DNA from 4 places in the Burkholderia aenigmatica genome. Region 3 is predicted to be linked to each of the others. Evidence: predicted binding sites of a transcription regulator. Region 3 holds the regulator's gene; each other region holds the start of a gene.

Region 1 (4,728 bases), 1.6 Mb from region 3:
TGCCGGGCGCGTCGGCGCCGCGGCTCGTCACGCGCGACATGATTGCGACGATGCGTACCGGGGCGGTCGTCGTCGACGTCGCGATCGACCAGGGTGGATGCTTCGAGACCTCGCATGCGACGACGCATGCGGACCCGACCTTCGTCGTCGACGGCGTCGTGCACTACTGCGTCGCGAACATGCCCGGCGCAGTCGCGCGCACGTCGACCTTCGCGCTGAACAACGCGACACTTGGGGCTGCGCTCGCGCTCGCCGACAAGGGCTGGAAGCAGGCGATGACCGACGATCCGCATCTGCGCGCGGGGTTGAACGTGTGCGACGGACACATCACGTACGAAGCGGTCGCGCTGGCGCTCGGCCTGCCCTATGTGCCGGCGGCCGACGTGCTGGCATGACGTGACCGCGTTCACGCATGGCTGATGGCTGGCGGCACGCGCCGCCGGCCGCGTTCACGCGCCCTTCGCGCCGCTGCGCTTCGACGCGCCGTCCGCCCCCATCGTGCGTGCAAGCAGCGGCCTCAACTGCGCAAGCGTGCGCGTGTTCAGCACGTCGGGCCGCGTGAGCCAGCCGCGCCGCGCCTGATCGACGCCGTACGCGAGATTGTCGAGTTCGTCCGTGCTGCACGCATCCGAGCCGATCGCCACCGGCACGCCGGCCTTCGCGGCCTCACGGCACCAGATGTCCGGCAGGTCGAGCCGCCGCGGCTGTGCATCGAGTTCGACGAAGCAGCCGCGCGCCGCGGCGTGCGCGATCACGCGCGGCACGTCGAGTTCGCATGCATCTCGCTCGCCGAGCACGCGGCCGGTCGGGTGCGCGAGAATCGTGAAATGCGGATGGTCCATCGCGCGCAGCATGCGCGCGGTCTGCGCGTCGCGCGACAGCGCGAAGCCGTCGCGTACCGCACCGACCACGAGATCGAGCCGGCCGAGCAGCGCATCGGGCACATCGAGACTGCCGTCCTCGCGAATGCCGGCCTCCACGCCCTTGAGCAGCACGAAATCGTCGAACGACGCATTGACGCGATCGATCTCGTCGAGTTGCCGGGCCAGCCAGTCGAAGCTGTCGCGGCCGCCGCCGGCATGCGGCGCCCGGTCGGTGATGGCCAGGTACGCGAACCCGCGTGCGCGTGCTGCATCGGCCATCGCGCGCAGGCTGTTGCGGCCGGCCGATGCGTCGGTATGCGCATGCAGATCGCCGTGGACGTGCTTGCGCTCGACCAGCGCCGGCAGCGTGCCCGCGCGCGCCGCGTCAATCTCGCCGCGATCCTCGCGCAATTCGGGCGGCACGTCGTGCAGCCCGATCGCCGCATAGACCGACGCCTCGGTCGCGCCCGCGATCCGTTCGTCGCCGCGAAACACGCCGTATTCGTTGATCTTCAACCCGCCGGCCTGCGCGATCCTGCGCAACGCGATGTTGTGCGCCTTCGATCCGGTGAAGTAGACGAGCGCCGCGCCGAACGCATCGGCATCGACGACGCGCAGGTCGACCTGCAACCCGCTGGCGAGCACGACGCTCGACTTCGTCTTGCCGTGCGCCAGCACGCGCGCCACCTCGCCATAGCCGACGAATGCTTCGGCGACGGTGACCGGATCGCGTGCGGTGACCAGGATGTCGAGATCGCCGACCGTCTCGCGGCGGCGGCGGAAACTGCCGGCCGGCACGGCCTTGCCGACGCCCGCGATCGCGCGCAGGCGTTCGAGCAGCGGCAGCAGCGAATGCGCCGCATCCGGCAGCAGGAAGCGTTGGGGGTCGCGCTTCAGCCGGTCGTCGATCGCTTCGAGCAGATGTGCTTCGGTTTTCGCGCCGAAGCCCGGCAGCTCGCGCACGTGCCCGCTCTTCGCTTCCGCGCGAAGCTGCTCGAGCGAATCGACGTGCAGTGCGTCATGCAGCGCCTTCACGCGTTTCGCGCCGAGCCCCGGCACGTCGAGCAGTTCGACGATCGCGCCCGGCAACGCGTGGCGCAGCGTTTGCTGCAGCTCGCAGGTGCCGGTCGCGGCGATCTCGCGCAGCTTCGACGCGAGATCAGGCCCGATCGACGGAATCTTCCCGAGATCGTCGCCGTTCGCGATCATCGTCGAGATATCGCGCCCGTAGTCGGCAATCGTCCGTGCGGCGTTGCGATAGGCACGCACCCGGAACGGATTGGCGCCCTGGATCTCGAGCATGTCGGCGATCTCGGCGAACACGGCCGCACACCCGGCATTGTGGATCGGCATGATCGGCGTGGCTCCCTTCCACGTGGATGGCGCCGCGCGCGTGCGCGACGGCGTCTGCCCACCCGGCGCCGCATGCTGACGCCGCCGGGCGCCCGTTCATCATCGTACGCCGGCCGCGCATCGCGTGCAGCGCCGTTGCGGTCGCGTCGTCGGAATCAGAGGGAGGCGCGCGGCGTCGTGGCGTAGTGCCGCTCGTAGATCGACTGGCAATGCGTGCAGCGTTCGGCGGCCGGGCGCGCCAGCAGGCGCTCGTAGCCGACCGAGCCGTCGCAGTCGATGCATTCGCCGTAGCTGCCGTCGCGCATCCGCTGCTGGGCGCGACCGATCGCGCGCAGTTCGGTCAGCTTCATGCCGATCAACGCATGATCGACGTCGACGAACAGATCCGCATTCGCCTCGTCGCCCTCGTCCGGCGCCGCGCCGGCAAGGTCTGCGTAGGATTCCGACGCACGCTGGTCTTCGCTCGTGCGGATCTCCGCACGCAACGTCTGCTCGCTCTCGTTCAGCCGCTGTTTCAGCGTCTGCCGTTGTTGTTGGTCGAGCGCCATGGCCGTCTCTCCTGTTCCGGGTTCCGCGCGGGGCATTGCGGCGCGCGGTGTCGCGCCGGTGCGCGGCGGGCAGGCGTCACCGCCTGCCACCGTGTCCGGATCTGCGGCCGGAGACAACAAGTGCCGGACGCATTCGACGCAGGATAAACCCATTGAACACGCATGTGTTGACCGGAATCAGCGTGCACTGCAGCGTTCGGCATGCGTTTCGTGAAACTGGGGACGGACGCGAAATCACGACACGATCGCCAGGCGAAGCAACGCCGCCGATGGCGAGCGCAGGCGCGAACGCCGCGCCCGCCGCCGGCTTGCCACGACCCGGGTGGACTGCGGGCTCAGCGTACGTCCTCGCCGAGCCACTGCTTGCTGATCGCCCCGTACTCGCCGTCCTTGAGCATCGTATCGAGCGCGGCGTTGATCGCATCCAGCAGTTTCGGGCTGTCCTTGCGCACCGCGATCCCCATCTTCTCCGGATACAGCAGCGGCCCGGCCGGCTTCGCGTCGACATGCTTGTCGCGTATCGTCAGGATGCCCGCGATGCGGTCCGTCACGAATCCTTCGATACGGCGGTTCTGCAAGTCGATCAGGATGTCGGGCAGCCCCTTGTAGGTCTTCACCTGCACGTCGGGCCGATTCTTGCGCAGCCACGCCTCGTACGTCTCGCCGAGCGTGACACCGATCACCTTGCCCTTCAGCTGCCCGATGTCCTGCACCGTGCTGCCCTTCGGCACGAAGAGTTGCGCGCCCGAACGATAGTACGACCGCGTGAAATCCACGGCCTTCAACCGCTCGTCGGTGATGGCCAGGCTCCCGATCACGGCGTCGTACTTGCCGGCCAGCAACCCGCCGACGATGCCGTCCCACGCGGTCATGACCGGGACCGGCTTCGCGCCAAGCCGGTTCGCGACGCGGTTGCCGATATCGACGTCGAAGCCGGTCAGCTTGCCCGACTCGTCGATGAAGCTGAAGGGCGGATACTTGCCGGTCAGCGCGAACGTCAGGTTGCCGGTCTGCCGGACCCTGTCGAGATCGTCGGCGTGCGCCGCGATGCTCGCGGCACCGATGAGCGCCGCGCAGGCCACCCTCGTCAATCGTTGCATCAAAGTCATTTCCAGTCTCCAGAATGTCGATTTGATCGTGAATCGAACGCATCGAGGCGTTCGACGTGGCATCGCGCGGTCACTCGCGGTGCGCGACCTCGAACAACGCGGCGGCGCCCTGCCCGCCGCCGATGCACATCGTGACGACGACACGGCGTACGCCACGCCGCGCCCCTTCGAGCAACGCATGCCCGACCATCCGCACGCCGGTCATCCCATACGGATGACCGAGCGCTATGCTTCCGCCGTTGACATTGACGGTTTCATACGACAGTCCGAGCGCATCGACGCAATGCACGACCTGCGATGCGAACGCTTCGTTGAGTTCCCACAGGTCGATATCGGCAGCAGACAGCCCCGTGCGCGCGAGCAGCTTGTGGACGGCCGGCACGGGGCCCACGCCCATCTCGTCGGGCCGGCAGCCGGCGACCGCGCACGCGATCATGCGTCCGAGCGGCGGGGTGTCCAGCGTCCGCAGCATCGCACCGGATACGACCGCGCAGGCGGCCGAACCGTCCGCGAGCGCACAGGCATTGCCGGCCGTCACGGTGCCCCCGTCACGCACAGCATCGAGCGCGGCCAGCGCGTCGGCCGACGTACCGGGGCGCCTGCACTCGTCTTCGCTCACGCGCAGCGTGCGCGGCACGCTGTCGCCGCTCGCCTTGTCCCGCTCGAGCTTGCGCACATCGACCGCGACGATTTCGTCGCGCAGCCAGCCCGCTTGGGCCGCATGCGCCGCACGATGCTGGCTGAGCGCCGCGTAGTCGTCCTGTGCGCGACGTGACACGCGATATCGACTCGCGACCACATCCGCCGTCTCGACCATCGGCATATAGGCATCGGCGTGTCGGGCCAGCAACTGTT
Region 2 (4,728 bases), 1.7 Mb from region 3:
CCGCACCGACGCGACCGTCGCGTCGATCAGCCGCCGCATGCCCTGCAGATGCCCGAGCACGCCCTCGTCGGGCGGCGCATGGCGGGGGCCGCGCAACTGCTGCTCGACCACCGACAGATCCATCTTCAGCGCGGTGAGTTGCTGGCCGAGGTCGTCATGCAGTTCGCGCGCAATGCGGGTCTTTTCCTCTTCGCGCACGTTCTGCAGGTTCGCCGACAGTTCGCGCAATTCCTCGCGCGACTGCTTCAGCGCGTTCTCGGCACGCTGCCGCTCGGTGATGTCGCGCAGCATCACGGTGTAGAGCTTGCCCGACGCATCGCGGATCTGCGAGATCGACGCCTCGATCGGGAATTCCTCGCCATTGGCGCGCAGCCCGAACAGCACCCGCTGGCGACCCATCTGCCGCTCGGATACGCCCGTCACGCCGAACTGGTCGACGTGCTTCGCGTGCGCGGCGCGGAACCGCTCGGGGATGAAGCGCGACAGCGGCGCACCGATCGCCTCCATCGCGGACACGCCGAACACCTGCTCGGCCATCGGATTGAAGATCACGACCGTCTGCTTTTCGTCGATCGTGATGATCGCTTCCATCGACGAACGGATGATGCCCATCATCCGCGCTTCGTTGAGGATGCCGCGGCTGCTCGCGCCGGAATCGGCGGTGCCGGCGCGGCCGCGCAGCAGCGCATGGATGAGCACGGCGAACGCGATCGACGCGATCAGCCCCGCGGTGAGCACGGTGCCGGCCGCGCGTTGCGCGCCCGTTGCGCTCGGACGACCGTCCGCGGAATAGGTGAGCGTCAGCACGGTGCCGCCAAAATTCAGCTCGTCGGTGCGCCGCATCAGGTCGGGCGATGCCGACGCCTCGTCGGTCGTCGTTTCGACGCTGACGATCGCGCGCCGATCGCCGCCGGCGGTAATCCACACGTCGATCCCGCGCTCCGCGTCGAGTGCGCGCTCGATCAGGCGCCGCGGGCTCAACGCCGCGAACAGCACCCCGTCGGCGCCGGCTTCGCGCGTACCGGGCGGTGTGCCGGCCGCATGCGGCGACGCGACGGCCGGCAGGAACAGCGTGAAAGTGCGGGCGTCGCGGGACGTGTCGTCGTCGGCCGGGTGGACGCCGAGTGCGATGTCGCCGGTCTGCAGCGCGCGCGCGAGCGGTGCCGCGTCGGACGCGCCGAAGCGCACGACGGGCGAATTCGACGCCGGTGCGCTGAGCGCGGCGGTCGCGAGCGTGCCGGCCGGCATCGGCTTCGCGCCGGCGAGGGCGGTGCGCGTCGCGGGCGCCAGCGGTGCATAGCCGATCTGGCGGACCGGCGAGCGGGCGCTGTCGAGATCGAGCGTGTCCGCATACCGACGCCATTGCTCGGGCGTCATGCCCGGGACGAGGCTGAACGCGCCGCGCGCGCCTTCGAGCACGGCCACGCCGGATTGCAGCTCGTGGCGGAGCATCGCGGTCACGTGCGACGTGCGGCGTTCGAAACGCGTATGGACGGCGCCTTGCCACTGGTCGCGCACGAGCAGCGCGACGCCGAGCGACAGCGCCGCGCCGGCGCACAGCGTAACGACGCCGGCCGCGAGCGGCTGGCGTAACATGATCTGGAGGCGCGTGGGCCCTCGGGCGTCACGCGTCGGGGTTCCACTTGCGGTCATTCGATGGCCATTCTGTTGTCGGGGGCCGCCTAAGGGCCTGTTTGCGCTTATAACGGACTTGCGCTGGCCCCCAGAAGGGCCGAGCGCAAGGAATGCGACGAAGCGAATACTCGACGTATTCGCGAGGAGTATGACGCCGCGATCGGCCCTTCTGGGGGCCAGCCCCGCGAATGAATTTTCCAAGACAGGGGAACGTGCCTTGCCGGCCGTATTGCGGCGTCGATCGTCGCTTGTTTGGCGCGGCCAAACGGCGCTCCTCACTCCTTGCACTACGGCCGGCAAGGCACGTTCGCAAGTCCGTTATAGGCGTAAACAGGCCCTTAGCACGGGGGCAGCGCAGCAAAACCGGTCAAAACTCGCACCGGCTGCACGCAACGTCTATTTTCAAGATGAAATTGTGCGCGATTTACACGTTTTTTGTAATGGGGTCACTAGAAATTGCGGCAACTGGCGTGAAGCAGCGGGCGCGCCGGCCGCGTTTGACGCGCATCAACGGGCGCGTCGGCACGTGGGGCAGACTGTTCGGCAGGCCAGCCGGCACCGGGCCGGGTGGCGATAACGGGCCGTCGTCGCGCAATGCGCGACGCGTGCCCGGTCGGAGGGACGGACCATGTACAAGCGGATTTTCGTCGGGCTCGATGGCAGCCCGAGTGCGCGTCTCGCGCTGAACGAGGCGATCCGGATCGCGGCGGCGTCCGGCGGTGAAGTCACCTGCGCGTATGTCGTCGAGCATCGGCCGCAGCTCGTCGACGTCGATGCGGGCTTCGCGGCCGCGCGCGCCGGCGATGCGGCCGCGACCGATGCCGCGACGCCGGTGCTCGACGATGCGAAAGCGGTGCTCGCGCAGGAGCATGTGCCAGGCACCGTGCGCGCGCTCGACGCATACGGCGAGGATGTCGCCACGGTGCTGATGCGCACGGCGGCCGAAGCCGACGCCGACCTGATCGTGATGGGCACGAGCGGGCGGCACGGCCTGCGCCGGTTGCTGCTCGGCAGTGTCGCCGAATCGCTGCTGCGCGCGGCCGACCGGCCCGTGCTGCTGGTGCGGCACAGCGAGCCCGGCGCGTCGGCGGCTGCGTGACGCACGCGGCACGGCGCTGGCGCATGAGCGGTCGCGGCCGGCAACGGTCGCGCGCCTGCGCCGGATGACGGCCTGTTGAAACGGAAACGCACGACGCGCCGGTCGACGCACGGCGTGTGAGCGCGGCTGTCGTTTCTGTCGCATCGGCCGGGCGAGGGCGGCGCGCCCGATGCACGTTCCCGGGCGCAATCCCGCGCCCGCGGTTGCATCCCGACACGCAGTTCTGGCAGCATCGACCGGTGTCCGCTTGTTCGCCGCGCGCATGGCAGCGGCGATCGACGCAGCGGCATCCGGCGGAATACGGTCGCGGTCGTGACGAGCGAAGCGAGGCCGCGCACCGGTTCCGGGTTCCTTACCTTACCGACGTCATCCGCCATGCCGATTTCCGCTACCGACCTGATTCGCCAGTTCGACCTGCAGCCGCATCCCGAAGGCGGCTATTTCCGCGAAACCTATCGTGCGACCGATTCGGTCGTGCGTCCGGCCGACGGTGCGCCACGCGCCGCGTCGACGGCGATCTACTACCTGCTGTGCGACGGCGCGTATTCGTCGTGGCACCGGATCCGTTCCGACGAGGTCTGGCATTTCTACGCGGGCGACCCGATCGAGGTGTGGGTGCTCGACGAGCGCGACGGGTTGACGATCCACCGGCTCGGCAATCCGCTCACGCATCCGGGCACCGTGTTCCAGGCGGTCGTGCGGGCCGGGAGCTGGTTCGGCGCGCGCTGCGCAGCGCCGGAGCACGTTGCGCTCGTCGGCTGCACGGTGGCGCCGGGCTTCGAGTTCGCGGAATTCGAACTGGCCGACGCGGCCGCGCTGGCCGCCGCGTTTCCCGACTACGCGGAATACGTCGTGCAGCTTGCTCAGCGCACGGACATGTGACCGTCACGGTGGTGCAGCCTAATGGCGCGAAGCCCGTGCCGATGGCGCGTGTTCAGCGCGATCGCGGCCAAACCCGTTTAGAATGCCGTGATGCATCAGGTCGGTTGCGGACGTGCCGCGGCGGCCGGTGCCCAGCCGTACCGACGGCCCCCGTCGCGCGGCCGCATGTCTTCCAGGAGCGCCGCCGTGTGGCACTTTCCCATCGCTATTCCATCGTCGCTCGGCCCGTGGGCCGTGTTCGCGAGCGTGTTGATCACGCAGCTCGGTGTGCCGGTGCCGGCCGTGCCGATGCTGATTCTCGGCGGCACGATGGCGGCAATGGGGCAGGCGTCCTGGGTCAGCATGTTCGCGGCGGCGATCGGCGCGACGATGCTGGCCGATTCGCTGTGGTTCTTCATGGGCCGCACGCGTGGCCGGCGCCTGCTGAACGGCCTCGTGCGCTTCTCGCTGTCGCTCGACACGACGCTGCGTTTCGCGCGTAACGTATTCGAAAGATACGGCGCGCCGCTGCTCGTGCTGTCCAAATTCCTGCCGGGCCTCGGCCTCGTGTCGGCGCCGCTGCTCGGCACGACCGCGATCGGCGTCGGCGTGTTCCTGTTCTGGGATCTGGCCGGCGCGTCACTGTGGGCCGCATTCTGGCTGATCGGCGGCGCGGCCATTCACGACCAGATCGTCCAGTTCGTGCTGTGGGTGCGCGCGAGCGGCGGCACGATCCTCGATGCGTTCCTCGCGATCTTCATCACGTTCCTGCTGTACCGCTGGGTGCGGCGCGTGCAGTTCCGCCGCTATCTCGCGCAGGTTCGCATCTCGCCGCCGCAACTCGTCGAGATGATGACGTCGGACGAGCCGCCGTTGATCTTCGATGCGCGGCCGAAAGCGATTCGCGAGCGCGAACCGTACCGGATCGCCGGCGCGGTGCCGGTCGATCTCGATTCGCCGGACCTGCTCGACCCGGAAATGCTGAAACGGCCGATCGTCGTCTATTGCGTGTGCCCGAACGAGGCCACCGCGAAGCGCCTGATCGCGAAGATGCAGCGCAAGAAGATGATCCACAACATCCGCGCGCTGAAAGGCGGCCTCGATGCGTGGGAAAAGCACGGCTTCCCGGTCGA
Region 3 (4,728 bases):
CAGGCCGAATAGACGTCGGCCGTGTCGATGAAGTTGATGCCGGTGTCGGCGAGCGCGTCGAGCAGCGCAAACGACGTGTTCTCGTCGACGGTCCAGCCGAAGACGTTGCCGCCGAACGCGAGCGGCGAAACCTGGATGTTCGACGTGCCGAGGGTGCGTAGTGCCATGTTCTGCTCCGATATCTGCGGGGTGACGGAATGGAACTGCGGGATGGGCCGAGACGATCACGGCGAGACGACGGGGTACGTGGTGCGGTCACGCCGTTGTCGCGGGACGCCGGACATTCTCGCCGATCGCTCCGATTCGTGCAGGCGGCGCGCCGTCGCGATGACGGACGGTTTGACGCAGTTGACGGACGACCTGTCCGTTGCGTGAGCGCTTCGTGTGGCTGCGTTCGATCGGGAACCGATTTTTGTCGCGGCTGGCGCGCCTGAGCGCGGAACCGCATGTGGGCGGGAGCGGGTGGAAGGGCGGGAGGGGAGATGCTCCGGCGTGGTGCCGGAGCGGGCGGGACGACGGGCGGCGAACGGCCGCCCGTGCGACGGTGAACCGGTCAGCGCAACTGTACGGCCGCGAGAAACAGCACCATGCTGCCGATCGCGCCGTCCAGCACGCGCCACGCGACAGCCTTGCGGAACCACGGTGCCAGCAGTCGCGCACCGTAGCCGAGCCCGAGGAACCACACGACGCTGACCGACATCGCACCGATCGCGAACGAGAGCCGCGTGCCTTCCGGCTCGCGTGCGCCGGCCGTGCCGATCAGCAGGAACGTATCGAGATACACGTGCGGGTTGAGCCACGTGAACGCGAGGGTCATCAGCACGATCGCCAGGCCGCTTTGCGGCGGCGGCGCGACCGCGTCGCCGCGCACGTCGAGCGTTTCGTGACCCGGCTTGAACGCGCGGCGCAGCGCGTTGATGCCGAACCATGCGAGATACGCGAGGCCGACGTACAGCACGACGTGGACGAAGGTCGGATAGCGTTCGACGAGCACCGATGCGCCGCCGACGCCCGCGCCGATCAGGATCATGTCGGACAGTGCGCACAGCAGCACGATCTTGCCGATATGCGAGCGCATGATGCCCTGCCGCAGCACGAAGGCGTTCTGCGCGCCGATGGTGACGATGAGCGATCCGCAGAGTGCGGCGCCGTGGGAAAAAGCGAGCCAGTTCATGGAGAGTGACAGCCGTAGAAGCAGTAGAAGCAGTGGACGGATGAATCGGGTAGCGCTAGTCTGCGGTCAGCATGAAAATAAGAGAAGCTAATTCACCTAATGCAGATTAAGGAAATCTAATGCTCGACTACGCGTTGCTCGATGCCCTCGCGGCCGTGATCCGGCACGGCTCGTTCGAGCGGGCAGCCAAGGAGCTGAATGTCACGGCGTCGGCGGTGTCGCAGCGCGTGAAGCTGCTGGAGGAACGGGTCGGCAGCGTGCTCGTCAAGCGCGGGCAGCCGTGCGTCGCGACGACGTCAGGGGCGCTGCTGTGCCGGCATACCGAGCGCGTGCAACTGCTCGAGGCCGAGCTGGGGGGCCGGATGCCGGCGCTGCCGGGTCAGATCGCGAGCGCGTGGCCGACGTTGCGTGTGGCCGTCAACGACGACAGCGTCGCGACGTGGTTCATCGACGCGGTCGGGCCGTTCTGCACGGAGCGCGAGACGTTGCTCGACCTCGTGATCGACGACCAGGATTACACGGCGTCGCGCATTCGCGACGGCAGCGTGCAGGGCGCCGTGACCGCGCAGGCCGAGCCGATCCAGGGGTGCCGGTCGGAGCGGCTCGGGCGCATCCGCTATCGCGCGGTGTGCTCGCCGGCGTTTTACGAGCGCTACTTCGGCGCGGGCATCACGCGCGATGCGCTGCGCCGCGCGCCGTGCGTGATGTTCAATCCGAAGGACGGGCTGCAGGCGCGTTTCATCCGGCGCGTGACGCGCGCGGATCTCGATCCGCCGCAGCACTGGATACCGCACGTCGCGGGCTACCTGCGTGCGTGCGAAACGGGATTGGGATGGGGAATGTGTCCGGACCGGATGGTCGACCGCCAGCTGGCGGCGGGCGAACTGGTCGACATGTCGCGCGGGCGAACCGTCGACATCGAGCTGTACTGGCAGAGCTGGCGCCTGTCGATCGGCTGGCTCGACGATTTCAGCGCGGCGCTGAAGGCGCGCGCCGCGCTGTTTCTCGACTGATCGGTGAGGCGAGGCGGGTGGCGCGCGCGAGGGGCGCGCCGTGTGGCATCAGAGGTGCTGCAGGCCGTCGAAATCGACGATCTGGACGTGGCGGCCCTGCATTTCGATCAGGCCGCGCTTCTGGAATTTCGACAGCGTGCGGCTGACCGTTTCGAGCGTCATGCCGAGGTAGCTGCCGATGTCTTCGCGCGTCATCCGCAGGTTGAACTCCGACGGCGAGTAACCGCGCTTCAGGTAGCGCGACGATACGTCGAGCAGGAACGCGGCGACGCGTTCTTCGGCATTGAGCGAACCGAGCAGCATCGTTTGCGACGTTTCGCGCACGATCTGTTCGCTCATCAGCTTGTGCATGCGCAGCTGCATCGAACCGGCTTCCGAGCACAGCGTCTTGAGCGCGCTGTACGGGATCACGCAGACGGAACTGTCTTCCAGCGCGACCGCGGTGCGCGGATGCGTGTCGTCGCAGATGCCGTCGAGGCCGAGCGCTTCGCCGGCGAGATGCAGGCCGGTGACCTGCTCGCGGCCGTCGTGGCGCGTCGCGACGGTTTTCAGCGAACCCGAACGCACCGCGTATAGGTTGTCGAATGCGTCGCCTTCGCGGAACAGCGCTTCGCCGCGCTTGACGGGGCGCGCCGCGCAGATGACCGACTCGAGGCGACTGAGCGCTTCGGGCGCCAGGCCCTGCGGCATGCACAGATGCCGCATGGCGCACGTCGAGCAGTGCGCAGCCTGGCGAGGAGCCCAACTGCCGGCATGAGGCGTGGCGGCGGGACGTGTAGCGACGGGCGTCAGCATGATCGTTTACTCCGGCGTTGAATCGACGGAATCATTGTCCCACCGCAACTTGCGGCTGTCGGGTGACAAAACGTCGCGACCGGCCGCGCATGCCGAACGCCGTTCATGCAGCCGGTTCGTCGACGTTGGCGGCCGCCGGAATCAGCAGCACGGGCAGCGTGGCGTGGCGTACGCATTGCTCGGCGATGCTGCCGAGCACGAGGCGGCGGAACCCGCGGCGGCCGTGCGTGCCGAGCACGATGAGATCGGCATCGAACGCTTTCGCGCCGTCGAGGATCAGCGACGATACGTCGTTGAGCGACGTCGCTTCGCTCAGCTTCGTCTCGCCTTTCACGCCCGCTGCCTGCATCAGCGTCGTGAAGTCCTTCGCGAGTGCGTTGCCTTGCGCGACGAGCTGATCGCGCAGCACGGACGGATCGTAGCCGGGCACGTTGTAGTAGATCGCGGCGTTCTCGACCACGTAGAACGGTTGCAGCTCGGCGCCGTGCGATTTCGCGAGCGCCAGCGCGGCATCGAACGCATGGCGGGACGTGTCGCTGCCGTCGACGGCAACCAGAATACGCTTGTACATAGTGTCTCCGAGTGGCGGGTTGAAACGAAGTCGGCCGGATGGCCGATCGGGCGGGGCAATGCACACTGCTGCGAGGCAGAGTAAACCAATGACCGGGACTTTGCAGTGAGGTGCCGGCCGTGCCGCGTGGCGGTGCCGCTGCCGTTTCTGCGGCGCACGGCCATGCACGTGGCGCATGCTGCGCCGCGCGCCGTGTGACGCGTGTCGTGCAGCGTGGTCGCCGCCGCCGTCCGCAGCGTCGACCGGATGGCGTGCGCAAGCATCGGTGTTACGTGCGGCACGTGCACCCGCATCGCCGCGCACGCCGGTCGCATCGACACGGCGCGACAGTCACGCGGACGCATCGCCGCCATCGCCATTCAATCGCAACCGTGCCGTTTCGACATGACCTCGATCAACGCATGTGCGTTGGTACGATTCACGGCATGCATGAAATCGCCGGTGCCGCTGCGCGGAATCGTCCGCTGTTGCAGCGCGCGGTTACCCGTGCGCGGTCGGCGCACAGTGGCGCGCGCCGATCCCCGGCCATCGGCCGTCGGCCGATGCCGGTTCGCAAACGAACGATCGATTCAAACGCCGCGCCCGCTACCCCGGTACGGACGTCAGCTCGAATACGCGCTCCGGCCGCCGCTGGTGGCCGGGCCAGTACGCGCTGCCGTACATCCGGTGGACGGGGCCGAACAGCGCATCGCTCATGGGCTGCGGCGCGTCGAAGCCTTTCTCGACCACCATGTAGCCCGCCCGCAGCGCGAACGCCGGATGATTGCCGCCGGGGCGGCTGTCGAAACCGGCGAAGCCGTCGCCGGCTTCCGGCATCGCATTGACGAGCGACGCGTTGCTGCGCGTGATCTCGTCGGGCGAGATCGGCCCGCCGCCGGCGAGGCGCGCCGCCTCGCGGTTCTTGCCGTCGGTGTCGACCGTACTGTCGTGCGTGTCGTCGTTGTCGAGCTCGATGCTGCGCGGGCGCGAACGATCGATTTGACCGGATGTTTCCATCGCGGCTCTCCTCGCGGCGAAGCGTGCCGGATCGAAGCAAATCCCGTTCCGGGCGTGACGGGAAAAGGCGCGCGGGCGATCGCCGCGGTCGCGCGACGCGCACTGATTTGTCATGATTTATTTCAGCTAGAACACCCGTTTTCTACAGAGTATGATTCTTTTCCTGCGAAGCGGCGACA
Region 4 (4,728 bases), on a different replicon from region 3:
CCCGATTCGCTCGCCGCGACGCGCGACACGCTGCGCGAGGCCGTACGCGATCACGACGTGATCCTGACGAGCGGCGGCGTGTCGGTCGGCGATGAGGATCACGTGAAGCCGGCCGTCGAGGCCGAAGGGCGGCTCGCGCTGTGGCAGATCGCGATGAAGCCAGGCAAGCCGCTTGCATACGGCGCGGTGCGCCGCGGCGATGAACGCCCCGATGCGCATTTCATCGGGTTGCCCGGCAACCCGGTGTCGAGCTTCGTCACGTTCCTGCTGTTCGTGCGACCGTTCCTGCTGCGCCTGTCCGGCGTGCGCGACGTTGCGCCGCGCGCGCTGTCGCTGCGCGCCGACTTCTCGCAGAGCAAGGGCGACCGGCGCAACGAATTCCTGCGTGCGCGCGTGAACGCGGCGGGCGGCCTCGACCTGTTCCCGAACCAGAGCTCGGCGGTGCTGACGTCGACGGTGTGGGGCGACGGCCTGATCGACAATCCGCCGCAGCACGCGATCAGCGCCGGCGAGACCGTGCGTTTCATTCCGTTTTCCGAACTGCTGTCGTAACCCGGCGGCTTCCCGAACCATGAAGATTCAGCTGAAATTTTTTGCAAGCGTGCGCGAAGCACTGGGTGTTGCCGACGAACAGGCCGACGTGCCGGACAGCGTCACGACCGTGGGCGACGTGCGCGCGTGGCTGCGCGTGCGCGGCGGTGCGTGGGCCGAGACGCTCGCGGAAGGGCGCGCCCTGCGCATGGCGTGCAATCACGAGATGACCGATCCCGACACGCGGCTCACCGAGGGCTGCGAAGTCGCGTTCTTTCCGCCGGTGACGGGCGGTTGAGGCACCGGCGATGGCAACGGTACGAATCCAGACCGACGACTTCGACCTGAACGCCGAAGTCGCGGCATTGCGCGCGCGCAACCCGAAGATCGGCGCGGTCGCGTGCTTCGTCGGCACGGTGCGCGACCTGAACGAAGGCGATTCGGTGGCCGCGATGGAGCTCGAGCACTATCCGGGAATGACCGAGAAGGCGCTCGAGAAGATCGCCGCCGAGGCCGGCCGGCGCTGGCCGGGCATCGACGTCGCGATCGTGCATCGGGTCGGCAGGCTTTTGCCGCTCGACCAGATCGTGATGGTTGCGACGGTTGCGTCGCACCGCGGCGATGCGTTCGCGTCGTGCGAGTTCGTGATGGACTACCTGAAGACCGAAGCGCCGTTCTGGAAGAAGGAAACCACGCCGGATGGCGAGCGCTGGGTCGATGCGCGCAGCACCGACGATGCCGCGCTCGCGCGCTGGGGCATCGAATCGGGCAACACGCGGCGCTGAGCGTGGCGCCTGCGTCGTGCGGCGAGATGCCACATGCGCGCAAGGGTCGCGCGTGGCGGCTACCCGTTACGCGTCCGGGTCGGTGCTGCGCCCGATGATCTTCGTCGGAAACGGCTCGCCGCGGGCACGCGACGGCAACGCGTGCGGATCGTCGCCCGCGTCGCGACGGCGCGGCGCGATCGCGTCGAGCAGCGCCTGCTGCTCGGGCGGAATCTGGTAGTCCCAGCCGAACCGGCTCAACTGCAGGCTCTGCGCGATCCGCAGCGCGGGTTCCATGAAGCGGATCGCCGCGGGCGGCGCGTAGCGCGCCTCGACGGTCTTCAGGAACAGCGACAGCCAGCGGCTGAAATGGGTCGGCTCGATCCCGTCGAGCGGCTGGTGCGCCTGCTGCACGTTGCCGCGATAGCCCTTGGTGCCGAGCACGAGGCTCGACCAGAACGTGACCATCTTCGGCAGGTGGTCGTCCCAGCGGCCGGCCAGCTTCGCGTCGAACACGGGCCCGAGCAGCGGATCGGCGCGTACGCGGTCGTAGAACGCGTAGACGAGATCGCGAATGTTCTCTTCGGTCGGCTCGGTGTCGCGAGGGCGGGCCGGTGCGGTATCGGGCGAGGCGGGCAGGACGGTCATGGCAAAAGGGCCGGGAGAGAGGGGCAACGACGGGGTGGCGGCGCGGGCATCGTGGAGGACGCCGGCCGGATTTTGACGCAAAATAGCGTCCAGCACCCCCTGAAAAACGTGTAGATGTCATGAATCTTATTGCGCGCGCGCCATCCCGGCAACCCGGGGCCGCGGAACAGGGCCACTAGTCGGCCCCGTGCGCATCCCGATCGGCCCGGCTCACGTAATCGGGGCATGATCGATCTTTTCCGTATTCGCCCATGAGACTCACCGACTACACCGACTATTCGCTTCGCGTGATGCTGTACCTTGCCGTGCGCGGCGATGGACTCGCGACGATCCAGGAGATCTCGGATGCCTACGGCATCTCGAAGAACCATCTGATGAAAGTCGTGCAGCAGCTCGGCGAGCTCGGATGGGTCGACACCGTTCGCGGCCGCAACGGCGGGCTGCGACTGTTCCCCGAATCGCTGCAACTGACCGTCGGCCAGGTCGTGCGCGAAACCGAGAACGATTTCGCGCTGGTCGGCTGCTTCGCGGCCGAGGGCGAGTCGCGTGGCTGCGTGATCGAGCCGCAGTGCCGCCTGAAGGGTGTGCTGGCGGCCGCGCGCGATGCGTTCTTCGCCGAACTCGACCGTCACACGCTCGGCGAGCTGGTCGAACACGCTGAGCCGCTCGTCGCATTGCTCGGCATCCGTCCGGCCGTGCGCGTGCGTGTCGTGACGGAAGACGCGGCCGCATCCATCGAGCCGCCGTCGACGGCGGGCTGACAAGCACGCGCCGAGCGTTGCGATCCGGCCGTGGCCCGTCCCCGGGCCGCTTCAGGGACATCCATCGATTTTTGCGCTGAATCAACCCGAATTTCGCTTGAAAGCCGCATAACCATCCTCATCTTGGTGTTAATCGAAAATTGGAGGTCTCGACTAAATGAGAATCGACAAGCTCACCACCAAGTTCCAGGAAGCACTCGCGGACGCGCAAAGCCTCGCGGCAGGCCGCGACAATCAATACATCGAACCCGTTCACGTTCTCGCGGCGCTGGTCGCGCAGCAGGACGGCTCCGCCCGCTCGCTGATGTCGCGCGCGGGCGTTCACATTCAGGCGCTGCAAGGCGCGCTGAACGAGGCCATCTCGCGCCTGCCGCAAGTGACGGGCACGGGTGGCGACATCCAGATCGGCCGTGAGCTGGCCGGGCTGCTGAACCAGGCCGACAAGGAAGCGCAGAAGCTCAACGACACGTTCATCGCGAGCGAGATGTTCCTGCTCGCCGTGTCCGACGACAAGGGCGACGCCGGCAAGCTCGCGCGCCAGCACGGCCTCACGCGCAAGGCGCTGGAAGCCGCGATCGCCGCCGTGCGCGGCGGCTCGCAGGTGCACAGCCAGGACGCGGAAAGCCAGCGCGAGGCGCTGAAGAAATACACCGTCGACCTGACCGAGCGCGCCCGTGCGGGCAAGCTCGATCCGGTGATCGGCCGCGACGACGAAATCCGCCGGTCGATCCAGATCCTGCAGCGCCGCACCAAGAACAACCCGGTGCTGATCGGCGAGCCGGGCGTCGGCAAGACCGCGATCGTCGAAGGGCTCGCGCAGCGGATCGTCAACGGCGAAGTGCCCGAGACGCTGAAGGGCAAGCGCGTGCTGTCGCTCGACATGGCCGCACTGCTCGCAGGCGCGAAGTATCGCGGTGAATTCGAGGAGCGCCTGAAGGCGGTGCTCAACGACATCGCGAAGGACGAAGGCCAGACGATCGTCTTCATCGACGAAATCCACACGATGGTCGGCGCGGGCAAGGCCGAAGGCGCGATGGATGCGGGCAACATGCTGAAGCCGGCGCTGTCGCGCGGCGAGCTGCACTGCATCGGCGCGACCACGCTCGACGAATACCGCAAGTACATCGAGAAGGATGCTGCGCTCGAACGCCGCTTCCAGAAGGTGCTCGTCGACGAGCCGAGCGTCGAGGCGACGATTGCGATCCTGCGCGGGCTGCAGGAGAAGTACGAACTGCACCACGGCGTCGACATCACCGACCCGGCGATCGTCGCCGCGGCCGAGCTGTCGCACCGCTACATCACGGATCGTTTCCTGCCCGACAAGGCCATCGACCTGATCGACGAAGCCGCTTCGAAGATCAAGATGGAAATCGATTCGAAGCCCGAAGAGATGGACAAGCTCGACCGTCGTCTGATCCAGCTGAAGATCGAGCGCGAAGCCGTGAAGAAGGAGCAGGACGAAGCGTCGCAGAAGCGCCTGCAGCTGATCGAGGAAGAGATCGACCGCCTCGGCCGCGAATATGCGGACCTCGAGGAGATCTGGACCGCCGAGAAGGCCGCGGTGCAGGGTAGCGCGCAGCTCAAGGAAGAAATCGAGAAGGTGCGTGCGGACATCGCGCGGCTGCAGCGTGACGGCAAGCTGGAGAAGGTTGCCGAGTTGCAGTACGGCAAGCTGCCGCAGCTCGAGGCGCAACTGAAGCAGGTCACGCAGGCCGAAGAGCAGGAGCAGCACAACCCGACGCGTCCGCGCCTGCTGCGCACGCAGGTCGGCGCCGAGGAAATCGCGGAAGTCGTGTCGCGTTCGACCGGGATCCCGGTGTCGCGGATGATGCAGGGCGAACGCGAGAAGCTGCTGCACATCGAGGAAAAGCTGCATGAGCGCGTGGTCGGCCAGCACGAGGCGATCAGTGCGGTGGCCGATGCGATCCGCCGTTCGCGTGCGGGTCTCGCCGATCCGAACCGTCCGTACGGCTCGTTCCTGTTCCTCGGCCCGACGGGGGTCGGCAAGACCGAGCTGTGCAAGG

The links. The regulator FNR, encoded in region 3, switches genes on or off when oxygen is low (the NO sensors DNR and NnrR bind a similar motif). The targets are predictions, from matches to a motif close to TTGATNNNNATCAA.
Region 1: ACN8ZM_RS23520 (TraR/DksA family transcriptional regulator) is a predicted target of FNR. The motif match lies at 2,932-2,945, and genes of this name have one in related genera.
Region 2: ACN8ZM_RS22695 (universal stress protein) is a predicted target of FNR. The motif match lies at 2,133-2,146, and genes of this name have one in related genera.
Region 4: clpB (ATP-dependent chaperone ClpB) is a predicted target of FNR. The motif match lies at 2,776-2,789, and genes of this name have one in related genera.

The regions. Positions count from the first base shown of each region.
Region 1 covers NZ_CP184469.1:1,439,194-1,443,921, forward strand. Annotated here, with positions in the region: gene ald (alanine dehydrogenase) at 1-395, shown strand, start outside; gene polX (DNA polymerase/3'-5' exonuclease PolX) at 450-2,216, opposite strand; gene ACN8ZM_RS23520 (TraR/DksA family transcriptional regulator) at 2,372-2,764, opposite strand; gene ACN8ZM_RS23525 (ABC transporter substrate-binding protein) at 3,100-3,873, opposite strand; gene ACN8ZM_RS23530 (acetyl-CoA C-acyltransferase) at 3,944-4,728, opposite strand, start outside.
Region 2 covers NZ_CP184469.1:1,252,896-1,257,623, reverse strand. Annotated here, with positions in the region: gene ACN8ZM_RS22700 (PAS domain S-box protein) at 1-1,653, opposite strand, end outside; gene ACN8ZM_RS22695 (universal stress protein) at 2,264-2,734, shown strand; gene ACN8ZM_RS22690 (cupin domain-containing protein) at 3,110-3,616, shown strand; gene ACN8ZM_RS22685 (DedA family protein/thiosulfate sulfurtransferase GlpE) at 3,803-4,728, shown strand, end outside.
Region 3 covers NZ_CP184469.1:2,993,215-2,997,942, reverse strand. Annotated here, with positions in the region: gene ACN8ZM_RS30565 (aldo/keto reductase) at 1-167, opposite strand, end outside; gene ACN8ZM_RS30560 (LysE/ArgO family amino acid transporter) at 554-1,174, opposite strand; gene ACN8ZM_RS30555 (LysR family transcriptional regulator ArgP) at 1,294-2,187, shown strand; gene fnr (fumarate/nitrate reduction transcriptional regulator Fnr) at 2,236-2,982, opposite strand; gene ACN8ZM_RS30545 (universal stress protein) at 3,086-3,553, opposite strand; gene ACN8ZM_RS30540 (DUF3005 domain-containing protein) at 4,139-4,549, opposite strand.
Region 4 covers NZ_CP184468.1:2,127,471-2,132,198, reverse strand. Annotated here, with positions in the region: gene glp (gephyrin-like molybdotransferase Glp) at 1-552, shown strand, start outside; gene moaD (molybdopterin converting factor subunit 1) at 572-829, shown strand; gene ACN8ZM_RS09950 (molybdenum cofactor biosynthesis protein MoaE) at 840-1,316, shown strand; gene ACN8ZM_RS09945 (group III truncated hemoglobin) at 1,383-1,943, opposite strand; gene ACN8ZM_RS09940 (Rrf2 family transcriptional regulator) at 2,195-2,704, shown strand; gene clpB (ATP-dependent chaperone ClpB) at 2,862-4,728, shown strand, end outside.